2 regions of the Mycobacterium sp. 48b genome follow, and region 2 is predicted to be linked to the other one. Evidence: predicted binding sites of a transcription regulator. Region 2 holds the regulator's gene; the other holds the start of a gene.
What was found. The regulator LexA, encoded in region 2, represses DNA repair genes until DNA is damaged. The targets are predictions, from matches to a motif close to CGAACANNTGTTCG.
Positions count from the first base shown of each region.

Region 1: the regulator LexA is predicted to act here: its motif matches at 9,405-9,418, upstream of ACNQR1_RS22830 (DUF222 domain-containing protein).

Region 1 is NZ_JBLVUL010000001.1:4,671,059-4,686,732, reverse strand. It holds gene ACNQR1_RS22875 (cytochrome P450) at 1-315, opposite strand, end outside; gene ACNQR1_RS22870 (AraC family transcriptional regulator ligand-binding domain-containing protein) at 405-1,445, shown strand; gene ACNQR1_RS22865 (catalase family peroxidase) at 1,520-2,656, shown strand; gene ACNQR1_RS22860 (cytochrome b) at 2,653-3,219, shown strand; gene ACNQR1_RS22855 (alpha/beta hydrolase) at 3,226-4,173, opposite strand; gene ACNQR1_RS22850 (lysoplasmalogenase) at 4,136-4,894, shown strand; gene ACNQR1_RS22845 (primosomal protein N') at 4,891-6,891, shown strand; gene ACNQR1_RS22840 (DUF2207 domain-containing protein) at 6,940-8,778, shown strand; gene ACNQR1_RS22835 (LemA family protein) at 8,772-9,308, shown strand; gene ACNQR1_RS22830 (DUF222 domain-containing protein) at 9,423-10,982, shown strand; gene fmt (methionyl-tRNA formyltransferase) at 11,167-12,096, shown strand; gene ACNQR1_RS22820 (RsmB/NOP family class I SAM-dependent RNA methyltransferase) at 12,093-13,502, shown strand; gene rpe (ribulose-phosphate 3-epimerase) at 13,508-14,185, shown strand; gene ribD (bifunctional diaminohydroxyphosphoribosylaminopyrimidine deaminase/5-amino-6-(5-phosphoribosylamino)uracil reductase RibD) at 14,182-15,183, shown strand; gene ACNQR1_RS22805 (MFS transporter) at 15,498-15,674, opposite strand, start outside.
Region 2 is NZ_JBLVUL010000001.1:4,992,252-5,007,925, forward strand. It holds gene ACNQR1_RS24350 (proteasome assembly chaperone family protein) at 1-167, shown strand, start outside; gene ACNQR1_RS24355 (alpha/beta fold hydrolase) at 204-1,226, shown strand; gene ACNQR1_RS24360 (PhzF family phenazine biosynthesis protein) at 1,296-1,973, shown strand; gene nrdR (transcriptional regulator NrdR) at 1,997-2,452, opposite strand; gene ACNQR1_RS24370 (LysM peptidoglycan-binding domain-containing protein) at 2,617-3,114, opposite strand; gene lexA (transcriptional repressor LexA) at 3,357-4,076, shown strand; gene ACNQR1_RS24380 (LGFP repeat-containing protein) at 4,128-6,473, opposite strand; gene ACNQR1_RS24385 (acyl-CoA dehydrogenase family protein) at 6,652-7,812, opposite strand; gene ACNQR1_RS24390 (molybdopterin-dependent oxidoreductase) at 7,913-10,201, shown strand; gene ACNQR1_RS24395 (PE-PPE domain-containing protein) at 10,310-11,860, shown strand; gene hflX (GTPase HflX) at 11,885-13,294, opposite strand; gene dapF (diaminopimelate epimerase) at 13,340-14,206, opposite strand; gene miaA (tRNA (adenosine(37)-N6)-dimethylallyltransferase MiaA) at 14,226-15,140, opposite strand; gene ACNQR1_RS24415 (hypothetical protein) at 15,137-15,674, opposite strand, start outside.

The DNA.
Region 1 (15,674 bases), 320 kb from region 2:
GCGTGCGAACGTCGGATTCAGTGCCGTCCGGTGACCGGCCCAGGAGTTGCCTTCGTCGGTCAGCAGGTTGATCCCCGCTGCGGCCCGAATCGGCTCGTACTCGTTGGACTTGACGTAGCGGAGGCGCGCCTGGTGCAGCACGTGGTCGACGTAATCGGGATGGGTGATCGACACGAAACGTCTACCTGCGCAGCGGAATCGGGTGATATCCCGGCCTTGGGTCCGGGCGAGGAAGCCTCCGTCGGTGCTGAACCCGACGGTGATGGCCTCGCGCGTCATGGTCCACGTGCTCAGTCGTGCCGCCGGCGCCGCCATGAATCCAGCGTATGAGTGACAGCGCCGAGGAGGAATGGGACTATCGGACACGGAGTTGGGATTTTGGGACAGCGGGTGGGAGGTGGGCCATGGCCAGGTCGGGCTCATCGTGGTCTGCGGACGTGTGCCATCCGATCCATGCCACCAGGGTGCTGTGCGAGGTGGCCGTGGAGCGCGGCGTCGCGGCGGCGCAGGTCCTGGCCGGAACCGGTGTGACGCCGGCCGATCTCGATGACCCCGATGGCGTGATCAGCGCGCACGACGAGATCCTGGCCGTGCGTCATCTGCAGGCCCGGCTTCCCGACGCGCCCGGACTGGGTATCGATGTCGGTGGCCGGTCAGCCCTGACTCACATGGGGTTGTTCGGATTCGCGGTGATGTCCTGTGCCACGCTGCGAGAGCTGTTCAGCATCGGAATGCGCTATTTCGCCCTGACCACCCTGCAGATCGATCTGCAACTGTTCGAGGGTGCCGAAGATTGCGTACTGGAACTCAACGCCGGCCATCTGCCCCGCGACGTCCAGCGTTTCTTCGTCGAGCGCGATATCGCCGGAATGATAGCCACCACGGCAAGTTTCGCGTATCCGGTGGTGGCGCAATACGCCGACCGGATAACCGCCGAGGTGTCGATCGACGAAGACGTGCTGCAGCCGCTGCTGACATTGATGCCGCTACCCAACGTGGCGTTCGGCCGTGCCCACTCCCGGTTGCACTTTCCCCGCCGCATGTTCGACGAGCCACTGCCACAGGCCGATCCGTACACCCTCGACCTCTGCATCGCCCAGTGCGATGCGCTGATGCAACGATACGAGCACCGTCGCGGTATCACTGCTGTGGTGCGCAGCAAGCTTTTTCGCGACACCGGCCGGTTTCCGGCCCTGCCCGAGGTGGCCGCCGAGCTCGACATGCATCCACGCACCTTGCGGCGCCGACTCGCCGATGAGGGCAGCTCATTCCGCGCGTTGGTGAACGAGGCCCGCTCGGCGCTCGCGCGCGACCTGCTGTGCAATGTCGGGTTGACGGTGGACGAGGTGTCGCGGCGGCTCGGATACACCGAGACCTCGACGTTCTGCCACGCGTTCAAACGCTGGCACGGAGTGCCACCCAGCACGTTCGCGCAGACACGCTAGTCAATTGAACCGCGGGGAACGGCCGTTCGTTTCACACTAGGCCGAGGCCGGAACGGGAAAGGGACACAACCACGATGGAATCCGATGACGACTCTCCGACGGCAGACGAGCAGGGGGACGTCGAACCGCAGGCCCAATCCCCGGGTGCCCGACCGGTGCTCAGCCGCCGAGGAGCGCTGCTCGGTCTGGCCGCGGTCGGTGGTGTCGCGGCAGTCGGTGTCGGCGGTCTCGCCGAGGCTGCGGGCTGGCTGCGACCCGATGCGCTGACGCCCGCCGATTTCGCCGACCGATTCGAACAGATCGCCGGTCGTCACGAGGGATTCCGCCGCAACCACGCCAAGGGTTTGGCCGCGACGGGAACGTTCACCAGCACGGGCGCGGGCGCCCAGGTGAGCAGGGCGGCGGTGTTCAAACCCGGCACTGTGCCAGTCGTCGGCAGGTTCTCACTGTCGGGCGGACTACCCGACCAACCCGACAAGACCGACACCGTCCGCGGACTGGGCCTGATGTTCCCGCTGCCGGACGGGCAACAGTGGCGCATCGCGATGGTCAACGTCCCGGTGTTCACCGACAACACCCCGCGGGGCTTCTACGACCGGATGCTCGCGTCCCGCCCACAACCGCAGACCGGTAAGCCCGACCCGCAGTCGATGGCGGACTTCCTGGCACGCCATCCGGAGACGGCGGCGGCGATGAAGATCATCAAACAGAGCCCGCCGAGCGCCGGATTCGCCGACAGCACCTTCCGCGGCCTCCACGCCTTCCGCGCCACCAACGGCCAGGGTGAGACCACTTTCATCCGGTGGACAGCCGTGCCCGTGTCCGAACAGCCTGCCGAACCGCCCCAGAACAAGGACGAGAACGGCCTGTTCGACGCACTGATCGACACGGTGGCGCACGGCCCGGTCAGTTGGAAACTGATCCTCACGCTGGCCGAACCCGGCGATCCCACCGACGACCCCACACTGCCGTGGCCGGCGAACCGCCCGACGATCGACGCGGGCACCATCACCATCGACGCCGTCCACACCGAGGCCCCCGGCAACGCCCGCGACATCAACTTCGACCCGCTGGTGCTGCCCGACGGACTGGCCGCCTCCGACGATCCGGTGCTGAGCGCGCGATCCGCGGTCTATGCCCGCTCGTTCAACCGGCGGGCCCGAGAACCCAAGTCGCCCAGCGCGGTCGTGGTTCCCGGGGGTGAGCGATGACCACGGAGACGAAACCGCCGATCACCCGCTTCAACCTGCCGGCCAGGCTGCTGCACTGGTCGATGGCGGCAATGGTGATCGCGCAGTTCTTCATCGGCGTCACGATGATCGCCGCACTCAGCTACTACCCGTTGCTACTCGCCATCCACCGTCCGCTGGGCATCGCGATCCTGGTATTCGCGATCGTGCGACTCGCCAACCGGCTGACCCGTCGGCTGCCGCCGTTCCTGGCCACGATGGGGCCTGTGGAACGGCGGGTCGCCAGCTACTCCGAATACCTCTTGTACGCACTGCTGTTGGTACAGCCCCTGATCGGGTGGGCCATGCTGTCGGCCGCGCAGTCACCGGTCGTGCTGGTGGGGGCGTTGCAGCTGCCGGCGATCGCCCCGCACAACATCACGCTGTACGCCGCGCTGCGCACGGCCCACACCGTCGCGGCCTACCTGCTGTTCGCCACGTTCACCGCCCACATCTGTGCGGTGGTGTTTCACACCGTTGGGCTACGCGACGGCATCCTGCATCGAATGTCGTTGTGGCCCAACAGAAAGCATCCCGGGGAATAGGGCCCGTCAGCCGTGCAGCGCATCCCGCAGTACGGCCATGGCCTTCTCGAACGCCTCCGTGGTCGCGGGCACCACACCGACATATCCGAGATAGCCGTGCACCAGGGTCTTGGCGTTGTCCAGCTGCACCGGAACGCCTGCTGCACCGAGCATCTCGGCATAGCGAATGCCGTCGTCACGCAACGGGTCATGCCCGGCCACCGCAATATAGGCCGGTGCGAGTCCGGACAGGTCGGCCGCGCGGGCAGGCACCAGCGTGGCCGGCGGGTCGGACAGGTCGACGTGACCGGCATACCAGCGGGAGAACCCTGTGACGGCGTCGAGTCCCAGGATCGGTGCGTTGGCGTTCTCGGTGAACGACGGCAGGCTGGTGTCCCATGTGGTCGCCGGGTACCAGAGCAGCTGGAGGCGCAGCGCGGGAGCGCCCGCGTCTCGGGCCAGCTGCGCCACGACGGCGCTGAGGTTGCCACCCGCCGAATCCCCGGCGACGGCCATCCGGTCCGCATCGACACCCAACTCCGCGGCGTTGGCGGCCACCCACTGCGTCACGGCCCACACGTCGTCGACGGCGGCCGGGTACGGGTGCTCAGGGGCCAACCGGTAGTCCACCGACACCACCACCGCGTCGGCGCCCACGGCGTGCTGGCGGGCCGTACCGTCGTAGCTGTCCAGGTCGCCCAGTGCCCAGCCGCCACCGTGGATGAACACGATGACCGGCGCCGTCGTACCGTCGGCGGTTGGCGGCCGGTACACCCGGACCGGGACCGGGCCGGCCGGCCCCGGAACCTCACGGTCCTCGGTCTTCACCTCGGGATGGACCGGCATCCGCGGAATCTCACTGAACTGGCGACGGGCCTCTTCGACACCTATGTCGGTCGACAGTTGGAACGGCACTGCCTCCAGTACCTTCTGCAGGATGGCATCAACAGCTGGTAACGCGTCAGCAACGGGCATTCCGCAACCGTACGCACACCGCGTCACGGTGTGGTTGTGGGTGGTGGCCGCGGTGGTTGCGGCGGCTTACGGGGTGTTCCTGATCGTCACTGCGATGCGGTTGCCGACAGGAGCGGATCTGACCGGTCAATTCACCCTCCAGCCTGCGGTGAAGGCGCTTGCGGCGGTCCTGCTGGCCGGGGCCGCGGTGGCCCACCCGATCGTTCGGGAACGCCGCTGGCTGGTCGGTGCGCTGCTGTTCTCGGCGCTCGGCGACTTCCTGCTCGCCATCCCGTGGTGGGAGCCGTCCTTCGTGCTGGGACTGGCGGCGTTCCTGGTCGCGCATCTGTGCTTCCTGGGCGCGCTGGTGCCGCTGGCGCGGCGGTCGACCCCGCGGCTGATCGCCGTCGCCGTCACCGTCCTCGCGTGCCTGGCGCTGCTGACGTGGTTCTGGCCCCGCCTCGTCGAGCAGGGGATGGCTGTGCCGGTGGTCGCCTACATCGCGGTGCTCGGAGCCATGGTGTGCGCGGCGCTGCTGGCCCGGCTGCCCACGCCGTGGACTGCACTCGGGGCCGTGTGTTTCGCCGTGTCGGACGCGATGATCGGCATCAGCCAGTTCGTCCGCGGTGACCAGTTGCTCGCGGTCCCGATCTGGTGGGGCTACGCGGCGTCGCTGGTACTGATCACGGCGGGCCTCTTCTTCGGGCGCGCGACACCACCGCCTGCTAAACCTGCACCGTGACCATCACCCGCCGCGCCGCCGAGCATGAGCCCATCGCGCGGGTGCTTCCTCTACTCACCGTTCCGCACCTGGACCGGGAGTTCGACTATCTGGTGTCGGAGGAACAGTCCGACGACGCCCAGCCCGGCGTGCGGGTCCGGGTGCGCTTCAACGGCAGGCTGGTCGACGCATATCTGCTGGAGCGACGGTCCGACACCGAGCACACCGGCAAGCTCGGCTGGCTGGATCGCGTGGTCTCGCCCGAGCCGGTCCTCACCCCGGAGATCCGTCGGCTCGTCGACGCCGTCGCGGCGCGGTACGCCGGAACCCGCGCGGACGTGCTGCGTCTGGCGGTCCCGCCACGTCACGCCAGGGTCGAGAAGCAGACGCCCGAGGAGCCGGATCCGGTCGCGGCGATGCCGGTCGACACCAGTGCCTGGGCCCGCTACGGCCGCGGCGAACAGTTCCTGACCGCAGTGGGCGAGGGCCGTGCCGCCCGGGCGGTGTGGCAGGCGCTGCCCGGGGAGAACTGGGCGCACCGGCTGGCCGAGGCCGCCGCGATGGCGATGAACGCGGGACTGGGCGTGGTGGCGGTGGTGCCCGATCAGCGCGATGTGGACGCGCTGTACGCCGCGGCCACCGAACAGGTGCCCGAGTCGCGGGTGGTCGCATTGTCGGCCGGGCTGGGCCCGTCCGCCCGCTACCGCCGTTGGCTGTCGGTGCTGCGCGGGCAGGCCCAGCTGGTGATCGGCACCCGCAGCGCCGTGTTCGCCCCGGTGGCCAACCTCGGGCTGGTCCTGGTGTGGGACGACGGCGACGACAACCTCGCCGAGCCGCGCGCGCCCTATCCGCATGCCCGTGAGGTCGCCATGCTGCGCGCCCATCAGCTGCGCTGCGCCGCGATCATCGGTGGCTACGCGCGCACCGCCGAGGCGCAGGCGCTGGTGCGGACCCGCTGGGCACACGATGTGGTGGCGGCTCGGCCGGTGGTCCGGGCCGCCGCGCCGCGCGTCGTCGCCTTGGAAGACAGCGGCTACGCGCAGGAACGCGATCCGGCAGCCCACAGTGCGCGGCTGCCGTCCATGGCGCTGCAGGCGGCCCGCTCGGCCTTGCAGGCGCAGCACCCGGTACTCATCCAGGTTCCGCGGCGCGGGTACGTGCCCGCGCTGGCCTGTGCGCGGTGCCGCGCCGTGACCCGATGCAGGCACTGCACCGGCCCGCTGTCCCTGCCGGACCGGGGCAGCGCAGCCGCGGAATGCCGGTGGTGCGGCCGGGCCGAACCCGCATTGCGTTGTGCCCGTTGCGGTTCGGATGCGGTGAGGGCGGTCGTGGTGGGCGCGCGACGCACCGCCGAAGAGTTGGGTAGGGCATTTCCCGGCACCTCGGTGATCACCTCGGGTGGCGACTCGGTGGTCGGTGCGGTGAAGGCCGGCCCGGCCCTGGTGGTCAGCACCCCCGGCGCCGAACCTGTGGCCGACGGTGGTTACGGCGCGGCCCTGTTGCTCGACGCGTGGGCGCTGCTGGGCCGGCAGGATCTGCGCGCCGCGGAGGACACGATGCGCCGGTGGATGGCGGCGGCGGCCCTGGTCCGGCCCCGAACCGACGGGGGTGTGGTGGCGGTGGTGGCGGAGTCGGCGATCGCCACCGTGCAGGCGCTGATCCGATGGGACCCGGTCGGGCATGCGGATGCCGAACTCGACGGCCGTGGCGAGGTCGGACTGCCACCCGCGGTACACATGGCCGCCATCGACGGAACGACCGCGGCGGTCGAGGCCCTGCTCGAGACGGCGCAGCTGCCCGATGTCGCAGAAATCCTCGGGCCGGTGGAACTTCCCGTCGGTGCACGCAGGCCACCGGGCCTGGGCGCCGATGCCGAGGTGAGTCGGATGCTGGTCCGGGTGCCGCGGGGCGGGGGTCTGGAGTTGGCGGCCGCGCTCCGCCGGGCCACCGCGGTGCTCAGTGCGCGCAAGGATCAGCAACCATGTCGTATCCAAATCGACCCTCTGCACATCGGGTAAGGCGGATACTTCACCCGTTGTCGGTGAGTGCCGAATCAGGAGGCTGCGATGCGCCGGGTGGGGTCGTGGTTGTTTACGTTGGGGCTCATTGCCTTTGGCCTGCTGTGGCCGCTGCTGTTCACCGGCGGGTCGGGATCGGGAACAGCCGCGGGCCCTGCCGATCCCGTGGTGATCACCGAATACCGGGCGGATTTCACGGTCGACGCCGACGGACGGATGACCGCGGTCGAGACCATCACCGGCGATTTCCCCAGCGGCCGGCACGGCATCTTCCGCTACTGGGACGTGGCCAACCAGAACAATTCCCGGCTCCGGCAGGTGCCCGACATCACGTCGGTCACGATGGATGGTGTGCCGATGGCCTACGAGCTCCTGTGGGAGAGGGGCAACCGGTTCCGGGTCGCCAAGATCGGTGACCCCGCCACCACCCTGGACTGGGGCAGCCACGTCTTCGAGATCCGCTACAGCATCGACGGTGTCCTCGACCCGGGCTCTGTGGGACTGAGCCGTCAGTTCGCCTCGAACACCGGTGACCCCGCTGCCCGGTCGGCCTTCTACTGGAACGTCATCGCGCCGGCGTGGAACAACACGATCGAGCGGGCCGACATCTCGGTCACCCTGCCCGCCGAGATCACCGGGGCCGGTTGCAGTGTGGGATTCGGTGTCGGCAGCGGCTGTACGGATCTGCGCACCGAAGGCAACACCGTGCGGCTGGTGGCCACCGGCCTTCAGCCGCACACCCCGGTGACGCTGCGCGCCGGGGTCGACGTGGCGACACCGCCGCAGACGGTCCTGCCCTGGCCCTACACATGGGACCGGATCCTGGGGCGGTCGATCACCGCACTGGTCTGGGTCGCCCTGCTGACCGTCGGCATGGGATTCCTCGCGTACTTCTGGTCGCGGACCACCGTCGAACCGGCACCGGGATTCCCGGTGCAGTACGCGCCGCCGGAAGGGCTCGGGCCGGTGCAGACCGAGTACATCCGCACCGAGACCGTCCCCAAGAACGGGTTGAGCGCGACGCTGTTCCATCTCGCCGAGCGGGGACTCGTGGAGCTGCGGCAGGTCAGTGACAAGCACTGGAAGATCAAAGGTCTCGCGAAGCCGGCAGAGTGGGCCGGCGTCGATCCGGTCGGCATCGACGTAGGTGCCGCGCTCAAGGTGATGTCGGTGGGTGCGGAATTCTCCGCGAAGAACACCGCGACGTCGGGCAAGAAGCTGAGCAAGGCCAAAGCCGACATGGCTGTGGCCGTACGCAAGTGGGCGTTCGACGGCGGCTTCATGGTCAAGCGCCGCAAGGAACTGTGGGTTCGCGTCGCCAACGTGGTGGCGTTCTTCGCGGCGCTGGCCGGTTTCTTCCTCTTGTTCGGAATTCCGATGACTTTGTGGGGATTGCCCTTCGCGGTGTTCTTCCTGTGTTCACTGCGCGGCTGGCGTGGGGGTGTGGGGACCCGCCGGACTCCGGCAGGCCGGGAGCTGTGGTCGCGGGCAGAGGGATTTCACCGTCTGCTCTCCACCGATTCGGCCGAGACGAGGTTCGACTTCGCCGCCCGAAAAGACCTCTACCTGGCCTACATTCCTTTCGCGGTGGCCGGCGGTGCCGCGGCGCTGTGGGCCAAGAAGTATCAGGACACCATGGGTGCGGCTGCACCCCAGCCAAATTGGTACAACTCATCGTCGTCCTCGTCCGACAGCAGCCACGGTTTCAGCGGCGGATCCAGCGGTCCGGACTTCGACAGTTTCGAATCAGCACTATCGTCGTCGATCGGGGCGTACACCGCCTCGCAATCGTCGTCCTCCTCTTCGTCGGGCGGCGGGTCGTCGTCCGGTGGAGGTGGCGGCGGAGGCGGCGGCGGCGGAGGTGGGGGAGGTGGCGGCTCATGGTGAGGCTGCTGTTGGTCGTGGTGCTGATACTGGCCGTGGCGGTACTGGTGGGCTTCGTCGTCGGCTACAACAAGCTGCGGGCAGCCGACGTGCGGGTCGCCGAGGCGTTGAGCGGCATCGACGTCGAGTTGACCCGCCGGGCCGCGCTGATCCCGGCGCTGGTGCAGACCGTGGCGACGTTCGCCACACACGAGACGGCGGTGCTCGGCCGGGTCAGCAGTGCCCAGGCGGCGCTGACCTCGGCGACCGGAGGAGCCTCAGTGGTACAGCGCAGCGCCGCCGAACGGGATCTCGACTCGGCGCTGAGCGGGGTGCTGGCGCTGGGATCGTCCTACCCGCAACTCAATTCGTCGAACAACTTCCTGAATCTGCAGGAGAACCTGGCCGACACCGAGAACAAGCTGGCGTTCGCCCGGCAGTACTACAACGATGCGGTGGCCACCCTCAACCGGCTGGTCGGAACGATCCCGTGGGTGTATCTGGCCCCGCTGGCCGGGGTGTCGGAGCGGGAGTATTACCGCTCGCCCCAATAAGCTTCGAGGCCCCAGGCGGACTCACCTGAGCTCGCCGAAAAACTTTGGTCACTTTGGTCACGTCAGTCCCAAACTCAGGTGTTTCTGTCGGGGTGTCGAACTAGCGTTCGAATCATGGTGGTCGGGTTGGTGCTGAGCCGGGACGCGGTGCAGACAGCGCTGGTCGGCCACCGCGCCGCGACCGCGTCGCTGGTTGATGCCGATTTCACCGCGTTCGACACCGCGGAGTTGTTGGCGCTGCAGTCCGAGCGGGAGCGGCTCGCCCGTACCGAGGCTATGATCGATCACCGGATCCAGGCCGCTCTGATGGCTCGTGCCGCCCCGCACGAGATCGGGGGCAAGTCCTGGAAGGATGTACTGGCCTCCCGGATGCGGATCAGCGGCAGGGAAGCCTCCCGCCGGGTGGCCGCAGCCGCCGCCTTGGGGCCGCGGTATGCCGTCGGCGGTGAGGTGTTGGAGCCGCTGTTTCCCGCCTGCGCCGAGGCGCTGCTGGCGGGCACGATCAACACCGAACACATCACGATCATCCGTGACACCGTGGCCAAGGCCGAAAAGTACGTCAGCATCGCCGAACTCGGCCAGATCGAATCGGACCTGGTGGCCGCCGCGACGCGCGACACGCCCGAAACCTTGAAGGCCGCCGCCGAGAAACTGCTGTATCTGCTCAATCAGGACGGCGACTCGCCTGATGTCGCGGCGCACCTGCGTGGGCTGCGGATCGGCACGCAGGACGCTGACGGGCTGGTGCATGTCCAGGGCTGGCTGGATCCCGAGACGGCGTCGTATCTGACTACGGTCACCGGTGTGTGGGGTGCGCCGGGTATCAACAACCCAGCCGATCCCGAACCGGTCCACAACCCCACACCGAACCCGCTCGACGACCAGGCCGACACCCCCGGCCCCGATGCTGAGCCCGGCGTGCCCGGGCCTGATGTGAGCGACTCCGAGGCCGTCGATGTCATTGATGAGGAGTCTGAACTCGACGCCTGCGAGGAGCAGCAGACCTCTCATGAGCAGGACACCGCTCAGGCTCAGCACGACCAGCAGGCTGCCGCCGCACGGGACACTCGAACCCAGGCGCAGCGCAACCACGACGCGCTCAAAGCGGTGCTGCGCGAAGTGCTGATGTCCAAACGGCTCGGTCAGTATGGCGGTCTGCCGGTCACGGTGGTGGTCTCCACGACCCTGGCCGAACTGGAGGCCGGCGCCGGCATCGCGGTCACCGGCTCGGGGCTGTGGATGCCCATGGCCGACTTGATCAGGCTGGCAGAGCACAGCTTCCACTACCTCACCGTCTACAAACACCACACCGCCGAACCGCTCTACATGGCTCGCACCAAACGATTGGCCACCAAAGCCCAACGCCTGCTGCTCTACAACCGTGACCGCGGCTGCACCCGCCCGGGATGCACTGCAGCGGCCGACCGTTGCGAGGTCCACCACGCCAAAGCCGACTGGCAACACGGCGGGCAGACCGATGCCCCCGACCTCGGCCTGGGCTGCGGACCCGACAACCGCTTGGTCGGACTCGGCTGGACGACCAGCGTCGACCCCGACACCGGTCGCGTCCACTGGCACCCACCACCCCTGATGGATACCGGCCAAGACACCGTCAACCACCACTTCCACCCCGAGGAGCTCCTCGTTCCTCCGGACGAAGCTGACGACGGGTAGAAACCGCCCGCTCAATCACAACCACGCTGACGCGCAGCATGATTGAAATCACCCATGTGCGGAATCGTGCCCGTGAACGCGGCTCTGCGATAGCGCTGAGAACATCCGGATGCAAGACCGCCGATTCGACATCGATGAGTCGACGCATTAGGGCCGCACCGCCCTGGCTCCCTAAACTGGATCGGTGCGCCTCGTCTTTGCCGGAACTCCAGAGCCCGCCCTCCCGTCGTTGCAGCGGCTGATCGACTCGCCCCGCCACGATGTGGTCGCGGTGCTGACCCGGCCCGACGCCGCCGCCGGGCGGCGGGGCAAGCCCGCTCCGTCACCGGTCGCGAAGCTGGCCCTTGAGCACGACATACCGGTGCTCCGGCCGGCCAAGCCCAATTCCGACGAGTTCATCGCCGAGCTGTCCGAGCTGGCACCCGACTGCTGTGCCGTCGTCGCCTATGGAGCGCTGCTGAGTGAACGGCTGCTCGCGGTGCCCCCGCACGGGTGGGTCAACCTCCACTTCTCGTTGCTGCCGGCCTGGCGCGGTGCGGCACCGGTACAGGCCTCCCTCGCCGCCGGTGACGAGGTGACCGGAGCGACGACATTCCTGATCGAGCCTGCCCTCGACTCCGGGCCCGTCTACGGCGTGGTCACCGAGCGGGTGCGCGACACCGACACCGCGGGAGAACTGCTTGGGAGACTTGCTGATTCGGGCGCGGCACTGCTGGAATCCACCATGGACGGCATCGCCGAGGGGGCGCTGACCGCGGTGCCGCAGCCGGCTGACGGAATGAGCCTGGCGCCCAAGATCACCGTGGAGTCGGCCCGGGTGCGCTGGGACCTGCCGGCCCACGTCATCGACCGGCAGGTCCGTGCGGTCACCCCGAATCCCGGCGCCTGGACGATGATCGGGGACCTCCGCGTCAAGGTCGGTCCGGTCACGGTGGATCAATCGGGAGATTCGTTGGCGCCCGGGGAAATCCGGGTCGAACGCAATGCCGTGCTGGTCGGTACCGGCTCGCAACCGGTCCGACTGGGTCAGATCCAGCCGCCGGGAAAGAAACTCATGAACGCCGCTGACTGGGCCCGCGGCGCGCGGTTGGAGGAATCGGTGCGCGCATCATGAGCAGGCCCTCGAACTCACCGAACCGACCGAACCGGCCCAACCGACCGAACCGCCAGCACCGGCGGACCCCGCTGGATCCGGCCCGCAGGGCGGCGTTCGACGTGCTGCGTGCGGTCTCGGAGCGCGACTCCTACGCCAACCTGGCCCTGCCCGCACTGCTGCGGGAACGGGGGATCGAGGGCCGCGACGCCGCCTTCGCCACCGAGCTGACCTACGGCGCCTGCCGGACCCGGGGGCTGCTCGACGCGGTCATCACCGCCGCGGCCGGGCGCCCGCCCGAGCGGATCGATCCGGTGCTGCTCGACCTGTTGCGGTTGGGCGCCTATCAGCTGCTGCGCACCCGGGTCGAACCGCACGCCGCGGTATCCACCACCGTCGAGCAGGCCGGAATCGAATTCGACACGGCCCGAGCCGGTTTCGTCAACGGCGTGCTTCGGACGATCTCGCGCAGCACCGAGCAGGAATGGACGCAGCAACTGGCGCCGCCGGCGGCCACCGACCCGGTCGGGCACGCCGCGTTCCTGCACGCCCACCCGCGGTGGATAGCCCAGGCCTTCACCGATGCGCTCGGCGCCCGGGCCGGTGAACTCGACGCCCTGCTGACCAGTGACGACGAACGCCCACTGGTCCATCTGGCGGCACGGCCCACCGCGCTCACCGCGGCCGAGCTGGCCGCACAGTCCGACGGCACCGTGGGCCGCTACTCGCCGTACGCGGTGTACCTGCCGGGCGGTGATCCCGGACAGTTGGCGGCCGTGCGCGACGGTGCCGCCCAGGTGCAGGACGAGGGCAGCCAGCTGGTGGCCCGCGCCCTGACCCTGGCCGAACTCGACGGCCCGGACAACGGTCGCTGGCTGGATCTGTGTGCGGGGCCGGGCGGTAAGACCGCGCTGCTGGCCGCCATCGGTGCGGCCTCGGGTGCCCGGGTCACCGCTGTCGAGCCCGCGCCGCGCCGTGCCGATCTGGTCGAGGAGAACACGCGAGGTCTCGACGTCGACGTGCGTCGGGTGGACGGTCGGGAATCGGGCCTGGAGGCCGGATTCGACCGGGTCCTCGTCGATGCCCCCTGCACCGGTCTGGGAGCGCTGCGCCGCCGGCCGGAGGCCCGTTGGCGGCGCCAGCCCGGCGACGTCCCCGGACTGGCCAAACTGCAGCGCGAACTGCTCGCCGCGGCCATCGCGCTGACCCGTCCCGGCGGTGTGGTCCTGTACGCGACGTGTTCGCCGCACCTGGCCGAGACGGTCGGGGTGGTGGCCGACGCGGTGCGCCGGCATCCGGTGACCCAGCTGGACACCCGGGAGTTGTTTGCCCCGGCCGACGACCTCGGCGACGGACCGCACGTCCAGCTGTGGCCGCACCGGCACGGGACCGATGCGATGTTCGCTGCTGCTCTGAAAGTAGGCTGACCGCCATGGCAGAACCCCTGATCGCCCCGTCCATCCTGTCCGCTGACTTCGCGCGGCTGTCCGATGAGGTCGCCGCGGTGGCCGGGGCCGACTGGCTGCACGTCGACGTCATGGACAACCACTTCGTGCCCAACCTCACGTTGGGCCTGCCGGTGGTGGAGTCCCTGCTCAAGGCGACCGACATCCCGATGGACTGCCACCTGATGATCGACCAACCCGAACGCTGGGCGCCGCCGTACGCCGAAGCGGGCGCCTACAACGTCACGTTCCACGCGGAGGCCACCGACAACCCGATCGGTGTGGCCCGCGATATCCGGGCCGCCGGTGCCAAGGCCGGGCTGTCGGTGAAGCCGGGCACCCCGTTGGAGCCCTACCTGGAGATCCTGAAGGAGTTCGACACCCTGCTGGTGATGTCGGTGGAGCCCGGGTTCGGTGGGCAGAAGTTCATCCCGGAGGTGCTCGCCAAGGTGGGCACCGCACGCAGGCTCGTCGATGCCGGTGAGCTGACCATCGTCGTCGAGATCGACGGCGGCATCAACGCCGACACCATCGAGCAGGCCGCCGAGGCCGGCGTGGACTGCTTCGTCGCCGGCTCCGCGGTGTACAGCGCGGCCGATCCCGCCGCCGCGGTGAAGTCCCTGCGTCAGCAGGCTGCGAGCGCCTCGAAGCATTTGACGCTATGACGCCCGAGGCCGCGATGCGGCTGGCCATCGAGCAGGCCGAACAGGTCAAGGGGTCGACATACCCGAACCCGCCGGTCGGCGCGGTGATCCTGGACCGTGACGGGCAGGTCGCCGGCGTCGGGGGCACGCAGCCCGTCGGAGGCGCGCACGCCGAGGTGATGGCGTTGCAGGCGGCCGGGGACCGGGCCGAGGGCGGCATCGCCGTCGTCACCCTGGAACCGTGCAATCACCACGGCCGCACCCCGCCATGCGTGGACGCGCTTCTGGCGGCGGGGATTTCGGCTGTCACCTTCGCCGTGTCCGATCCCAACCCCACAGCCGAGGGGGGAGCGCGGCGACTCGCCGAGGCCGGTGTCGCGGTGAGCGCCGGGGTGCTCGCGGACGAGGTCGAAAAGGGCCCGCTGCGCGAGTGGCTGCACAAGCAGCGCACCGGATTGCCGCATGTCACATGGAAATTCGCGACGAGTGTGGACGGCCGCAGTGCCGCCGCCGACGGTTCCAGCCAGTGGATCACCAGTGAGGCGGCCCGGGCGGACGTTCATCGCAAGCGGGCCGCGGCCGATGCGATCGTGGTCGGCACCGGGACGGTGTTCGTCGACGATCCGACGTTGACGGCGCGCCGGGCAGACGGCACGCTGACCGGGCATCAGCCCCTGCGGGTCGTGGTGGGTATGCGCGAGGTGTCGCCGGATGCCAAGGTGCTCAACGATGATTCGCACACGATGCTGATCCGCACGCATGATCCGCACGAGGTGATGCGGTCGCTCGGTGACCGGACCGATGTGCTCCTGGAGGGCGGGCCGACCCTGGCCGGGGCATTCCTGCGGGCAGGCGTCGTCAATCGGATCCTGGCCTACGTGGCGCCGATCCTGCTGGGTGGGCCGATCACCGCGGTGGACGACATCGGGGTGCCGAGCATCGGGCACGCCCAGCGGTGGGGGTTCGACGGCATCACCGCCATCGGGCCGGATGTTCGCCTGAGCCTGGTACCCAACTGATAGCAGGCTTTCAGTAGGTAGCCAGCTCTAGTTAGGGTGACCTAAGTTACGCTTGCGAAATACCGGGCATTGTCAGTCATGATCGGTACACTCGTACCAAAGCGCGTTCGCTGCCGAATGTGCGCCGGTGAACACGAGCAAAGGACGCGAGCATGACTGCACTGCAGGATTGGCTCCCCAGCACATCATTGACCCCCCGCACGCTCCGCGCGCTGGTGCGCGCTCCGCTTCGCCTCGTGTTGCCCAGCCGGCCGGTTGAGGCCGACCGGGCACCACGTTTGCTGAGCCCCGGGGTTGAACGCTGCTGAACCGGATCAGCTCGATCGATGGCGTCCCGGCGGCTGGTCGGTGCCCTGGGCCTCCGGGTCGGCGGACTGCACCGGAAGAACCTGCGTCGGTAGGTACAGCTGCCCGGTCGACGGGTCATCGCTCTCACCGGCGCCGAGGTTCTCGGGAGGGCCACTGAGTTCGTCGGCGTGGACGTGCCGCGC
Region 2 (15,674 bases):
GGTCTCTGCTGGCGCGTGACGAGGAACTGCCCAGCGGTGACGAACTGGGAGCCGAGTTCGAACGGTTCCTCGCCCAGCAGACCGGTGACAAGTTCAAAGACGACAAGTACAAGGACGGACGAGACGGGTTCGGCGACGGATTCCCGAACGGCGACACCCACTCATAGGAGCCCGACGGCGGGCCGAGAGCGAGGTTGACCAGCATGACCGAGCGCAAACCCCATCTGCGGACCGTTCGCGAGCTCACCCCGACGCTCGAGTACCGCACGATCCACGGGTACCGGCGGGCCTTCCGGGTCGCCGGATCCGGTCCGGCGATCCTGCTGATCCACGGCATCGGCGACAACTCCACCACCTGGCACACCGTGCAGTCGGCGCTGGCGCAGCGGTTCACCGTGATCGCCCCGGATCTGCTCGGCCACGGCAGCTCCGACAAGCCGCGTGCGGACTATTCGGTGGCGGCCTACGCCAACGGCATGCGCGACCTGCTCAGCGTGCTCGACATCGACCGGGTGACCGTGGTCGGCCATTCCCTGGGCGGTGGCGTGGCCATGCAATTCGCCTACCAGTTCCCGCAGTTGGTCGACCGCCTCATCCTGGTCGGCGCCGGCGGGGTCACCAAAGACGTCAACATGGCGTTGCGGGTCGCCTCGCTACCGATGGGCAGTGAGGCCCTGGCACTGCTGCGCCTGCCCCTGGTACTGCCGGCGTTGCAGCTGGCCGGCCGCGCCGCGGGCGCGGTGCTGGGCTCAACCGGTCTCGGACACGACATCCCGGACATGTTGCGCATCCTGGCCGATCTGCCCGAGCCGACGGCATCGTCGGCGTTCGCTCGCACCCTGCGCGCCGTGGTGGACTGGCGCGGCCAGGTCGTCACCATGCTGGATCGCTGTTACCTGACCGAATCCGTTCCCGTGCAGCTGATCTGGGGCGACTCCGACTCGGTGATCCCGGTCAGCCATGCTCGGATGGCCCACGCCGCGATGCCCGGTTCCCAACTGGAGATCTTCAAGGGATCCGGGCATTTTCCGTTCCACGACGATCCCGACCGCTTCGTCGAAGTGGTCGAACGCTTCATCGACACGACCGAACCGTCGGTCTACGACCAGGATCAGCTCCGCAGCCTGCTGCGCAGTGGACGGACCGAATCGACGATGAGCGGGCCGTTCGATACCCAGATCGCGGTGCTCGACGCGATGGACGCCGACGAACGCAGCGCGACCTGACCTCCTGACCCGCGCATCGCCGCCGGATGGTCCGCCCGGCGAGCCCGGTCTGCGACGTAGCATCGGATCATGGCCATCGACGTCACCGTGTTACGCGTGTTCACCGACTCCGACGGCAAGTACGGAAATCCGCTCGGCGTGGTCGACAACAGCATCGTCGCCCCGGGCGACCGGCAACGGATAGCCACCGAATTGGGTTACAGCGAAACCGTATTCATCGATCTTCCGCAGCCGGGCGGCAACTCGGCCAGTGCCCACATCTTCACCCCCGTTGCCGAATTGCCGTTCGCGGGACACCCCACGGTCGGCGCGTCGTGGTGGCTGCGTGAAATCGGACTGCCGGTCCACACCCTGCGCGTGCCCTCGGGAATCCTTCAGGTCGAGTACGACGAGGATCGCGCCATTGTCAATGCCCGCTCCGAATGGGCCCCGGAATTCGCCATCCACGACCTGGCCACGGTCGACGAGGTGCTCGCCGCCGACCCCGACGATTTCGATGACGCCTACCTGTGGGCCTGGAGCGACGAAGCGCACGGCATGTTGCGTTCCCGGTCATTCGCCACACACCTGGGCATTCCCGAAGACGAGGCCACGGGGTCGGCGGCAGTGCGGATGACCGACTATCTCAGCCGGGATCTGACGATCGTGCAGGGCAAGGGCTCGGTGATCGAAACTCGCTGGAGTCCGGAGGGCTGGGTTCGTCTGGCCGGCCGCGTCGTCAACGACGGCACCTCTCGACTGGACTGAACCGGGACCTGACCCGGGCCGGATCACGCCTCGGCGCGGTGGGCCCGCAGCGCCTCGATCTCACGCTCGAAGTCTTCGGCCGACGAAAACGACCGGTACACCGAGGCGAACCTCAAGTAGGCGACCTCGTCCAGTTCACGAAGCGGTCCAAGGATCGCCAGGCCGACCTCGTGACTGGGGATCTCCGGTGTGCCGAGTCCACGGACAGCGTCCTCGACCTTCTGCGCCAAGACGTTGAGGGCGTCGTCGTCGACCTGCCTGCCCTGACAGGATCGGCGTACTCCTCGAATGACCTTCTCGCGGCTGAACGGTTCGGTCACCCCGCTGCGCTTCACCACGGCCAGCACAGCCGTCTCGACGGTGGTGAATCGGCGGCCGCATTCAGGGCAGGACCGCCGGCGCCGGATGGCCTGTCCCTCGTCGGTCTCGCGGGAATCGACCACGCGCGAATCTGGGTGACGGCAGAACGGACAATGCATTACCGCTCCTTCGTCATGCCGCCGGACAACTAGCTCGAGCGCCCTTGAGCGTACCCGCGTTGCCCGCGGGAGACTCACCGCCGGGTCCAGTGGGGCGTAGGTGCTCACGCCGACGCCGACCAGTGTGGCTGGCAGCCAGGACGATTCAGCGGACATCGCAGTGCTCAGCCAACCGGGGCGAGCAGTGTCTGCCCTGCATCGACGGCCGCGGAGTCGAGCTGGTTGAGATCGCGGATCTGCTCGACGACCCGGGCCACCGGGGCATCCGGGGCGATCCGCCGCGCCACCTGCTGCAGCGTCTCCCCCGACTTCACCTGGACCACCGCCAGATCAGCCGGCGCGGGCGTCTCGGCCCCCACGACACCACCGAGTTGGGCCACCAACCCGAGCCACACGGTGATGCCGGCCGCGACGAGCGCCAACAGGACCGTGGTCAACGGCGTGATGGGACGACTCCGATGGGATGCCCGCGACATCAGCACCCCGGTTCCGCGGTACCGGGGTGCACCGGCGGCGGGACGGGAGGGCGCCGGCCGCTGGACCCGGCGCACGGGGCGGGGCGCGGCGGCGCCGAACTGGGCGCGGGCCCGGGGCGGCTGCGCCTTCCGCATGGCCCGAACAGCGCTGGAACGGCTATCGGCGGGGATATCGATGATCGCCATCTGACTGCCTTTCGGTGGGTCGTATTCGCTCTTGTGTTCGAACATAGTCGCTCAGGTGTTCGATTGATAGAACATGTGATCGAACTGTTGCCAAACGATAGAATGGGGCACCGACAAGTTCGGGCGGAGAAGCCCGTCGACGGCCCGCACACACCCCCGCAGGCACCCCACCAGGGGACACGCCGCAACACGCATCGAACACATGTTTGATTAATGTTCGAGCAGCGACTACATTCGCCCTCATGAGCGACGACCGCAGCAGGGACGGCAGCATCGACAGCTCGGCCGAATCGGACGGCGCGGCCCCACGCCGGGCCGAGGGCGGCCTCACCGACCGGCAACGGACCATTCTCGACGTGATCCGCGCGTCGGTGACCAGTCGCGGCTACCCGCCCAGCATTCGCGAGATCGGCGATGCGGTCGGCTTGACCTCGACCTCGTCGGTCGCCCACCAGCTGCGCACCCTGGAGCGCAAGGGCTATCTGCGGCGCGACCCCAACCGGCCGCGCGCGGTCGACGTGCGTGCCGCCGACGATCCCGCGGCCGCCGTCGTGTCCACCGATGTGGCCGGCTCCGATGCGCTACCCGAACCGACCTTCGTCCCGGTGCTGGGACGCATCGCCGCGGGTGGTCCCATCCTGGCCGAGCAGGCCGTCGAGGATGTCTTCCCGCTCCCCCGCGAACTGGTCGGCGAGGGCTCGCTGTTCCTGCTCAAGGTCGTCGGGGACTCGATGGTCGACGCCGCGATCTGCGACGGCGACTGGGTGGTGGTGCGCCAGCAGAGCGTGGCCGACAACGGTGACATCGTGGCGGCCATGATCGACGGTGAGGCCACCGTCAAGACCTTCAAGCGGACACGCGGGCAGGTCTGGCTCATGCCGCACAACCCGGCCTACGACCCCATCCCGGGCAACGACGCAGCGGTGCTCGGCAAAGTGGTCACCGTGATCCGCAAGATCTGACCGAGCAGGATCCGACCCGGCCGCCCTCCACGGTGGCCGGGTCCCTCGATTTCAGTCGGCTCGGAAGAATCCGTTCGTGCGTGCGAATTCCTCACTGGCGAACCAGATCTCGGCCGCAGCGTCGTCGTACTCACTGCTGTCGGGCGCCCAGTACCGGCCCGACTTCGTGTCGGCCTTGATCGGATATCCCTCCGGCGCACGGTTCGGATCGTCCAGCGGCAGGTGAATGGCCGTGGCGCTGGGGATCTCATCGAGTTCGATGGCAGCATGGCGGCCGCTGTGGGCCTCCCCGCTGTATGCCTCGGCCTCGGTGATGACCCGGGTCGGAGCGGTGTCGACGTTGTCCTGGTCGCTCGACACGACCAGGCCGGCCGGCACCGCGAAACCTTGCGCCTCGGGCACTCCGCCGGCCGGGCTCACGAGCGCACGGGTGTCCGTCAGATCCTCGTCCGCGAGCTCCGCCTCGATCTCACCCTCGGTGTCGTCACCTTCGGCGACTTCCTCGAAGTCGGCGTCTATCGGCGCGTCGAGGTCCTCGTCCTCGTCGAAATCGTCGTCCTCGAAGTCATCTTCTTCGAAGTCGTCGTCATCGTCGAAGTCGTCGTCGTCGTGGTAGCTGTCGTCGTCGTAGCCGCCGTAGCGCTGCCCGGACTCCGGGCCGGCCAGCTGCGAGGAGTCCTCGGGTGGTTCGTCCTCCTCGCCCGGTGATCCGTAGCCACTTGCCGATCCGTGCGGTGCGGCCCATTGACTGACCGGGATCGCGATGTCGGTGGGACCGTCATAGGGGGACGCCGCCGCGACGCCTGCGGATTCCTCGCCGGGCCCGGCGAATCGGGCCGTCGTGGCCTCACCGGCGCCGTAGGCCACGCTCGGCGCGTAGCCCGCCTCCCGCGGACCGCGATCGCCGCCGAACTCGTCGTCGTAGCCACGCGATTCGTAGCCTGCCTCGTCGTATCGGCCCTCGTCGTAATGCGGTTCGCCGGGACCGGCGTCGTAGTCGTCGTCGAACGGATCGTGGTCGAAGTCGTCATCGTCACCGGCACGGCGGCGGTGCCAGAGGGCGGCGCCCACGATCAGCCCCGCCAGCAGCAGCACCGGGACCACTGCGATCAGCCACCACCAGCTCCAATGCCAGGAGAACGGCTTCTTGTTGTCCGGGACCGAAGGCTGCGGGCCGGTGGCGTGAGGCTGCCCGACACCGGGAACCTCCAACCCGCTCAATTCCGAGGCCAGTTTCGACGGCTCGGTGGTGAACGTGTTGGCGTCGCGATCCCAGGAGATCGCGCCCCCGCTGAACCGCTGGCTGATGACGCTGCCGTCTTCGGTCTGGTCGGCCATGGGGGCGCCCAGTGCGCCCTTCGCCCCACCGAGCTTGTCCCAGGCCGCGTTCATCGCGCCCCGGACGATCACCGCGCCGTAGTCGGGAGTCCAGAAGATGACCGGGTTGTCGGCCGCGGCGAACGTGCTGATCCGGCTGTTGGGACCCAGCCCGCCCTCGGCCTCGCTGGCGGTCGGGAAACCCAGATCGCCTTCGGGACCACCGACGCTCTCGTACTTCTCCAGCAGCTGACCGGTGATGGCGTTGGCCCCGGTGGCCGGACTGTAGAAGATCTTGCCGCCGGCATAGTTCTGGCCGATCCCGCCGTCACCGATCGGATACTGATCGCCGTCCTTGGCTCCCAGCGGACCCATCGGGCCACCTGCCGCACGGCGCGCCGCGGCGATCGCCGCGGCAGGATCCGACGGGATGTCCAGTCCCGCGAGCTGATCGGCCAGCTCCTGCGGCACGGTGGTGAACGTCTTGGTCTTGCGGTTCCAGGAGATCTCACCCCCGGTGAACTTCTGAGAGCTCACATCGCCGTCGAACGACTCATCTTCGGCTGGCACGCCGAGTACGCCGGCAGAACCACCGAGCTTGTCCCACGCGGCGTTGACGGCGCCCCGGACCACCCGCGCACCGGTGGCCGGCGTCCAGAAGATGACCGGATTGTCCGGCGCGCTCAACGTCGAGTTGCGGCTGTCGGGGGCGCGCCCTGCGCCTTCGTCGATGGTGGGGAATCCCAGGTCACCTTCGGCCGGGCCGCCCAGCGACTCGTACTTCTCCAGGATCGCGCCCTGCATGAAATGCGCGCCGGTCGCCGGGGTGAAGAACATCTTGCCCCCGGCGAAGTTCTGCGCGAAGCCCGAACCCGCCGCGTACACGCCGCCCTGACGCGGCCCCAGCGGGCCACCGTCGCCGCCGCTGGCCTCCCATGCGGCGGTGACCGCGGCGTCGGCATCCGACTCCGGGGTGGCCGAAGCCACCGCCGGCACCATCAAACCAGCGACGACGAGTGCGAGCAGGCCGACCGCCAACCGCCACACGGCCGCGTTCAGCCTCGCTCCAGGCCTAGTCATGCGCCCTCCCCGCTCGTTCGGCAAAGTTTTCTCAGAATTGTCCCGCCCCGACAACTTTGCTTCAGCAGGTGACGATAACCAAGGAACGCGGCCGATCATGACCAAAAAAGCCCCAATATCTGGGTCTGACGGCCCAGATATTGGCTTCCCGGGGGTCACGCGGGGTGATTCAGGTGCGTCAGACACCCAGGCTGCGGCCGATGATCTCCTTCATGATCTCGGTCGTGCCGCCGTAGATGGTCTGCACCCGGGCGTCCAGGTAGGCACGCGCAACCGGGTACTCCCGCATGTAGCCGTAACCGCCGTGCATCTGCAGGCACCGGTCGATGAGTTCGACCTGCTTTTCGGTGGAGTACCACTTGGCCATCGCGGCCTGCTCCACGGTGAGCTTCTCGTCGAGGTGTAACCGGATGAACTCGTCGACCATCATCCGCACGACGGTGGCCTCGGTCGCCAGTTCGGCCAACAGGAATCGGCTGTTCTGGAAACTGCCGATGGGCTTGCCGAATGCCTTGCGTTCCTTGGTGTACTGCACGGTCTGCTCCAGCACCGCCTCCATGGCCGCGGCGGCCATGATGGCGATCGAGATCCGTTCCTGCGGCAGGTTCTGCATCAGGTAGACGAAACCCTGGCCTTCCTCGCCGAGCAGGTTCTCCACAGGCACCTTGACGTCGATGAACGACAGTTCGGCGGTGTCCTGGGCATCCAGACCGATCTTGTCCAGGTGCCGGCCCCGCTCGAAGCCCTCCATTCCGCGCTCCACCACCAGCAGGGAGAACCCGAGGGCCCCCTTCTCGGGGTCGGTCTGGGCGACGACGATCACCAGATCGGAGTGGATGCCGTTGGTGATGAAGGTCTTCGACCCGTTCAGGATGTAGTGGTCGCCGTCGCGGACCGCACGGGTCTTGATGCCCTGCAGGTCGCTACCGGTACCGGGTTCGGTCATTGCGATCGCCGTGATCAATTCCCCGGTACAGAACTTGGGCAGCCAGCGCTGCTTCTGCTCCTCGGTGGCCAGCCGGAGCAGATACGGCGCGACGACGTCGTTGTGCAGGCTGAAGCCGATGCCGCTGTAGCGGCCGGCCACGGTCTCCTCGCAGACGATCGTGTTGTACCGGAAGTCGGGGTTGCCGCCGCCGCCGTACTCCTCAGGCACGGCCATCCCGAGAAAGCCCTGCTTGCCCGCTTCCAGCCAGATGCCGCGGTCGACGATCTTGTCTTTCTCCCACTGGTCGTGGTGCGGCGCGACGTGGCGCTCGAGAAATGCCCGGTACGACTCGCGGAACAAGTCGTGCTCGGGCTCGAACAACGTGCGGTCGTACTTCACAACACTGCTCATGGTGTGACCTCCGGTACTGGTTACTGAGTTGGGGCCAACCTATACCAACCGGGTGGTTGGTCAGCCCGGGGTGGGTCCCTACCGCCCGTAAACTCGGGCTGTGTCCCAGTCCCCCACGAGCCTCGCGCACTGGGGTGCCTTCACCGCCGACCTCGCCGACGGTGACATCAGTGCCGTCACCCCGCTGGCCGGTGACGCCGACCCGTCGCCCTTGCTGGGCAACCTCGCAGGCTCGATCCGGCACCGCTCCCGGGTCGCCGGGCCCGCGGTGCGCCGGGGCTGGCTGCGCGACGGCCCCGGCCCCAGTGCTTCCCGTGGCGCCGACGAGTACGTCGCTGTGTCCTGGGACGAGCTCACCGAACTGCTCGCCGATGAACTGCGACGGATCGTCGACACCTACGGCAACGAGGCGATCTACGGCGGCTCCTACGGCTGGGCCAGCGCCGGACGCTTCCACCACGCCCAGAGTCAGGTGCACCGCTTTCTGAAAATGCTTGGCGGCTATACGTTTTCCCGCCATTCCTACAGCCTGGGTGCCACCGGGGTGATCATGCCCAGGGTGGTCGGCACCCACGACGACCTGTTCAAGCGCTCCACCGACTGGGACGTCATCGCCGAGAACACCGACCTGCTGGTGTGTTTCGGCGGCGTCGCGTTGAAGAACACCGGTATCAATCACGGTGGCACAACGGCACATCCGGCCCGCGATGCGCTACGCCGGCTGCGTGACCGCGGCGGGCAGATCGTGTCGTTGAGCCCGCTGCGCGACGACCTGGACGGCGACTGCCACTGGCTGGCCCCGGTCCCCGGCACCGACGTGGCGGTGATGCTCGCGCTGGCCTACGTCCTGGCCACCGAGGGCCTGGCCGATCTCGATTTCCTCGACACGCACTGCACCGGGTACCCGCGATTCGAGCGGTACCTTCTGGGCCGCGACGACGGCGTCGCCAAGTCGCCGCAGTGGGCGTCGGCGCTCAGCGGTCTGCCCGCCGAGGAACTGACCGCGCTGGCCCGGCGGATGGCGTCCTCCCGCACCCTGGTCACCGTCAGCTGGTCGCTGCAACGGGTCCGGCACGGCGAGCAGGCTCCGTGGATGGGGCTGACCCTGGCGGCGATGCTGGGCCAGATCGGGGTTCCCGGAGGAGGTTTCGGGCACGGTTACGGGTCGATGAACGAGCCTGGGCTGCCGCCGCTGCGCTGCGGCCTGCCCGCGCTGCCGCAGGGCCCCAACCCGGTGCAGACGTTCATCCCGGTCGCGGCCGTCGCCGACATGCTGCTGCACCCAAGGCAGCCGTTCGACTACAACGGCATGCAACTGACCTACCCCGACATCAAGTGCGTGTACTGGGCCGGCGGCAACCCCTTCCACCATCACCAGAACATTCCCAGGTTGCGCCGGGCCCTGTCCCGCGTGGACACCATCGTGGTGCACGACCCGTACTGGACGGCGATGGCCAAGCACGCCGACATCGTGGTGCCCTCGACCACCGCCTACGAACGCGAGGACTACTCCGGATCCCGCAACGACCCGCTGCTCGTGGCCATGCCCGCGCTGGCGCCACCGTACGCGGGCTCCCGCGACGACTACACCACGTTCTCGGCCCTGGCCGAGCGGCTCGGCTTCGGCCCTCAGTTCACCGAGGGCCGCACAGCGCGCGAGTGGCTGGCCTATATGTATGAAAAGTGGTCTGCGGGTCTGGATTTCGAGGTGCCCGGGTTCGACGAGTTCTGGGCCGCGGGACACGTGCGGCTTCCGACCGAACCCGGACTGACGCTGCTCGCGGATTTCCGTGCCGACCCGGTCGGGCGCCCGCTGGCCACGCCGAGCGGGCGGATCGAGATCTTCTCCACCGACATCGACGGGTTCGGCTACCCCGACTGCGCAGGCCATCCAAGTTGGTACGAGCCGACTGAATGGTTGGGCGGCGCGCGGGCCGCCCGATATCCGTTGCACCTGCTGGCCAATCAGCCCGCGACCCGTCTGCACAGTCAGCTCGACGGAGGCGCCACCAGTCAGGCGTCGAAAGTTCAGGGGCGCGAACCGATCCGGATCCACCCGGACGACGCGGCGGACCGCGGACTGGCCGCAGGCGACGTGGTGCGGGTGTTCAACGACCGCGGGGCGTGCCTGGCCGGCGTGGTGATCGACGACCGGCTGCGCCCGGCCGTGGTGCAGCTGTCGACCGGCGCCTGGTTCGATCCGGCCGATCCGGCCGACCCCGATTCGATGTGCGTCCACGGCAACCCCAACGTGCTCACCGAGGACGTCGGGACCTCGTCGCTGGCACGTGGCTGCACCGGCGCGCACGTCCTGGTGCAGGTCGAGAAGTTCGCCGGGGCACTCCCCCCGCTGCGGGCGCACCGGCCCCCGGTGATCCGGGAACGCTGAAACCGTTGAGCGGCCGCCACTTCGGCCGTTTACCCGGTAGCGGATGTGTGCCGGTGCAAAGATCCCTTCAGCGCTGACCGCGGCGTCAGCGGAAGGAGATCCCGGCCGATGCGATTCTCACCCCGTTCTGCTGCCAGGTCGCTGCTGGTCGGTGCCGTGGCCCTGTCCGGGTCCGCCGCGATCGCGATCACCACGACCTACACCGCCGACGTCGTGCTCAGCGCCACGGTGCTGGTGGTTCCGGGCACCGGCACACCGAATCCGGCGTTGTCGCAGAACTACGAGGATCACGCGGTCCAGTACTACGTGGCACCGGGCAGCACCTGCACCGACGTGGATTGCGTCGGCGTTCCCTACATCGCCCAGTTCTGGCCGTTCCCGTTCGCCGGGTGGGGCGGGCTGGAGGGCGCCAAGTGGAACGTCTCGGTGCAGAGCGGCGTGTCGAGTCTGGCCACCGCCTACGGTGCACAGTTGACCCCGCCGGCGCCTGGCCAGGAGCAGGATTACAACCCGGACCACGAGGTCGTGATCTTCGGCTATTCGCAGGGTGCCACCGTGGCCGGCATCTACAAGGGAAACCTGGCATACCTGAACAACCCCACCGACCCGACGTTGCCCTCCAACGTCTCGTTCGTCCTGATCGGCAACCCGAACCGGCCCAACGGTGGCTTGTTCGAGCGCCTGGCAGCGCTGGGCACGGTGCCCATCCTGGACGCGACGTTCGGCAATCCGACGCCCACCGACACCGCACCCGACGGGGTGGTCAACACCGATGACATCGCGTTGCAGTACGACGGCGTCGCCGATGCGCCGTCCTGGGTGCTCAACCCGCTGGCTCTGGCCAACGCGCTCGCCGGTTTCGAATACGTGCACGGCACCTACCTCGCGCCGAAGGGCAGCGACGAGGCCGGCGTGACGCCTTACGGATACACGCCCGAGCAAGTGCAGGCCGCGGTCGCGAACGCGCAGGCGAACTGCTCGGAGGTCACGCACTGCCAGGTCCACGGCGACACGCGTTACATCACCCTGCCCGCGAAGTACCTGCCGATCATGCAGCCGCTGATCGATCTCGGCGCGGCAACCGGAACCTCCGCCGTGGTGATACCGCTCGTCGATCTGGTGTCGCCGGCGTTGCAGACGTTGATCGAAACCGGCTATGACCGTGGCGATTACGGCAGCCCGACGCCATTCCAGTTGGTGCCGAGGGTCAACCCGGTGAAGCTGGTCGGCGACCTCATCAACGACATCCCCGAGGGCATCCAGGCAGCGCGCAACCCCGGCCTCGACCCACTACCGGGCTGGTCCGACCCGACTGAGGCCGCCGATGCCGCCGACTCGCAGGACACCGTGACGGTTTCGGATACCACCGCCGTCACAACCGGTTCGCCCAAGACTCCCGGATCTCCCAAACTCAATGTGCTCAAGGTGGGCCCGTTGGCCACGACCGCCACCGACGCCGACGACACCGCAACCCCGACCGTCGAGACCAAGCGACCCAAGCTGCGGGTCGGCGATGTCCACCCGGCGCGCGACCTGGCGAAGTCGATCCGCAGCACCGTACGCAAGGCGCTGGGTGGCCAGAACAGCACGGCAGACGCCGCCAAGGGCAAGGCCAAGCAGGCCAAGGCCAACGCCACCGAGAAGAAGCCTGCGGCCTGACCTACGTCCGGCCGACGGGGCAGATCAGAAGGTGGCGAACTCGCTCAGGCTCGCGGCGAGCGCCATGGGTACGCGCGCCTTGATCCGGGTGCCGTCTGTGGTGTGGTCGGTGGCGTCCACCCGGCCCTCGGCGTGCACCCGCGCAACCAGATCCCCACGGTCGTAGGGAATCGTCACGTCCACCGTGGCGTCGGTGGGCGGGATCATCTCCGCCATCCGGGCCCGCAGCCGGTCCAGCCCGTCACCGGTGTGCGCCGAGACGAACACCGCGTCGGGTAGCGCGCGCCGCAGCGCGGCCAGCCCGAGGCCGGTGGCCGCGTCGATCTTGTTGACCACCAACAACTCCGGCGGCGGAGCGATGTCGTACTCGGCGACCACGTCGTTGACCACCTGACGGACCGCGTTGACCTGCGCCAGCGGATGCTCGTCGGAGCCGTCGACCACGTGCACCAGCAGGTCGGCATCCACCACCTCTTCGAGGGTGGACCGGAACGCCTCGACCAACTGGGTGGGCAGGTGACGGACGAAGCCGACGGTATCGGTCAGCACGAATGGCCGGCCGTCGTCGAATTCCCCACGCCGCGTAGTCGGTTCGAGTGTCGCGAACAACGCGTTCTCCACCAGCACGCCTGCCCCGGTCAAGGCGTTGAGCAGGCTGGACTTGCCCGCGTTGGTGTAGCCGACGATGGCCACCGCGGCGGCATCCGAGGACAGCCGCCGGCTGCGCTGGGTGTCGCGGATCTTCTTCATGTCGCGAATCTCGCGGCGCAGCTTGGCCATCCGCTCACGGATGCGACGGCGGTCGGTTTCGATCTTGGTCTCACCGGGACCGCGGGTTCCCACGCCACCGCCGGCCCCACCGGCGCGACCGCCGGCCTGACGCGACATCGATTCACCCCAGCCGCGCAGCCGGGGCAGCATGTACTCCATCTGGGCCAGCGACACCTGCGCCTTGCCCTCCCGACTGGTGGCGTGCTGAGCGAAGATGTCCAGGATCAGCGCGGTGCGGTCGATGACCTTGACCTTGACCACTTTCTCCAGCGAGTTGAGCTGGGCCGGTGAGAGTTCACCGTCGCAGATCACCGTGTCGGCCCCGGTGGCCAGCACGATCTCGCGCAGTTCCTGCGCTTTGCCCGAGCCGATGTAGGTGGATGGATCCGGCTTGTCTCGCCGCTGGATGAGCCCCTCGAGCACTTCGGAGCCCGCGGTCTCGGCCAGCGCCGCCAACTCGGTCAGGCTGGCGTCGGCGTCGGCCGCGCTGCCCTCGGTCCACACGCCGACCAGGACCACGCGCTCCAGCCTGAGCTGGCGGTATTCGACCTCGGTGACGTCGGTGAGCTCGGTGGACAGCCCGGCGACGCGGCGCAACGAGGCGCGGTCTTCGAGTGCCAGCTCACCGGTGCTGGGAGTGAGGGGATGTTCTGGATGCGTCATATGTACTTACAGGTTGTCACGTGGATCGGGCCGCGCGCACCCCAATTAGCGGTGTGCAGCGTTCCACCAGGGTTCGCTGAGTTCCCCGCGCGCCACCAGCACGGAAGGCCCGCGCAGGTAGCTCGTGGACTCGGTGATCGTCACGGTGACCTCGCCGCCGGGGATACGTACCCGCAGCATCCCGGTGTCGGCTCCCTGATGGGCCAGGGCCGCGAGCGTGGCCGCGACGGTGCCGGTGCCGCAGGAGCGGGTCTCCCCGACACCGCGCTCGTGCACGCGCATCGACACCGCGCCGTCGACCGGAACAGTGAGGACCTCGACGTTGACGCCCTCGGGGAACAACTGCTCGTCGAACGACACCGGCGCACCCACATCCAGGGCCGCCAACTCGTCCTCGGTCAGCCCGACACAGGCCAGATGCGGATTGCCGACGTCCACGGCCACACCGCTGACGCTGCGGCCACCGACCACGGCGGACCCTGTGCCGAACCGGTTGGCCTTGCCCATCTCGACGGTGACGTCCGCTGTGGTGTCATCGACGTCGTGCAGCACCACCGGACGTGGCCCGGCCAGCGATCCGACCACGAACTCGTCGGCGGATTCCAGTCCGGACGCGCGCAGGTAATGCGCAAAAACCCGCACCCCGTTGCCGCACATCTGCGCGATCGAGCCGTCGGCGTTGCGGTAGTCCATGTACCAGTCGGATGCCGCGACCCCGTCGGGCAGCCGCTCGAATACACCGGCGGCCTGCGCGGCGCCGGCAGTCGTCACCCGCAATACGCCGTCGGCGCCCAGGCCGCGGCGGCGGTCGCACAACGCGGCCACAGCGGCCGGCGTCAGCGACAACGCGGCGTCGAGGTCGGGCAGCACCACGAAGTCGTTCTGGGTGCCGTGTCCCTTCGCGAAAGGGATCGAGCCGAAGATCACCTGTTCAGGATACGTGCCGCCACACCCGCACCGCGTCGTGCACCAACCCGTCGGCCGCCCCGTCCAGCCACACCACCCTGTGGTCGCGCCGGAACCAGGAGCGTTGCCGGCGCACATAGCGGCGGGTGCCGATGAACGTGGCGGTCTGAGCTTCGGTGAAATCGGGCTCTCCCCCGGCGTCCAGTTCCGCCAGTACCTGCGCGTAACCGAGCGCACGCGCCGCGGTGACGCCTTCACGCAGCCCCCGGCCGATCAGTGTCCGCACCTCGTCCACCAGGCCCTCGGCGAACATCAGGTCGGTGCGTTGCTCCAGGCGCTCATCGAGAATGGTTGTCTCCCAATCCAACCCGATGATCGCGGTGTCCCAGCGGGGTGCACCGATGGTCGGCGCCGAGGCGGCGAACGGCCGGCCGGTGAGTTCCACGACCTCCAGGGCCCGCACGATCCGCCGTCCGTCGGTGGGCAGGATCGACGCCCCCGCGGCGGGATCCACCCGGGTCAGTTCGGCATGGAGCGCGGCAACTCCCACCTCGGCCAGCCGGGCTTCCCAGCGGGCCCGCACGGCCGGATCGGTCGCCGGAAACGTCCATTCATCGAGCAGCGACTGGATGTAGAGCATCGAACCGCCCACGATCACCGGGACCGCGCCGCGGGCCGCGACGGCCTCCACATCGGCCGCGGCGTCCTGCTGGTAGCGCGCGACGGTGGCGGTCTCGGTGACGTCCAGGACGTCGAGCTGGTGGTGCGGGATGCCGCGCCGCTCGGCGACAGGCAGTTTGGCCGTGCCGATGTCCATGCCTCGGTAGAACTGCATCGCGTCGGCATTCACGATTTCGCCGCCCAGTTCCTCGGCGACTGCCAGCGCCAGTGCCGATTTCCCGGTGCCGGTGGGCCCGATGATCGCGACGGGCCGGGTCATGGCAGCCATTCGCCGACGAAGTAGCCGACCCCGTAGGGCGCGCCGCGGTACAGCTCACGCGCCGAGCCGGGAGCGGAGCCGGTCAGCCCTGCCAGCACCTGGTAGGCCACCCTGCCGAGCACCGGTTCGGGCAGCTCTACCAGCGCGGCGAGGTCACCGGTGGCCAGCGCGTCATCGAGGTCCTGTTGGGTGGCAGGAGAATCCGGCAGGTAGCCGCCAGGGGCCGCCGGGGTGAGTGTGTGCAGCCCGTCGGCGACGATCAGGACGCCGACCGAGTCCGGGGACTCCTCGATCCGGGCTCGCAGCGCCCGGCCCTGGGCCAACGCCTCACCCACCGGGTGAGACGCCGCGTACGCGTGTACCTCGATCCCGGCAGCGGGGGCGGCCTGACCCCGGATCCACCCGGCCACCAGCACACACAGCGGCAGTTCGGCCGGCTCGCCCACCGGGCCCGGGCCGAGCGCCACGGGGATGTCGACGCCGTAGCCGGCGAAGGTCCCGGCACAGTCGGGTCCGTACACCTCGTCGCGGGGA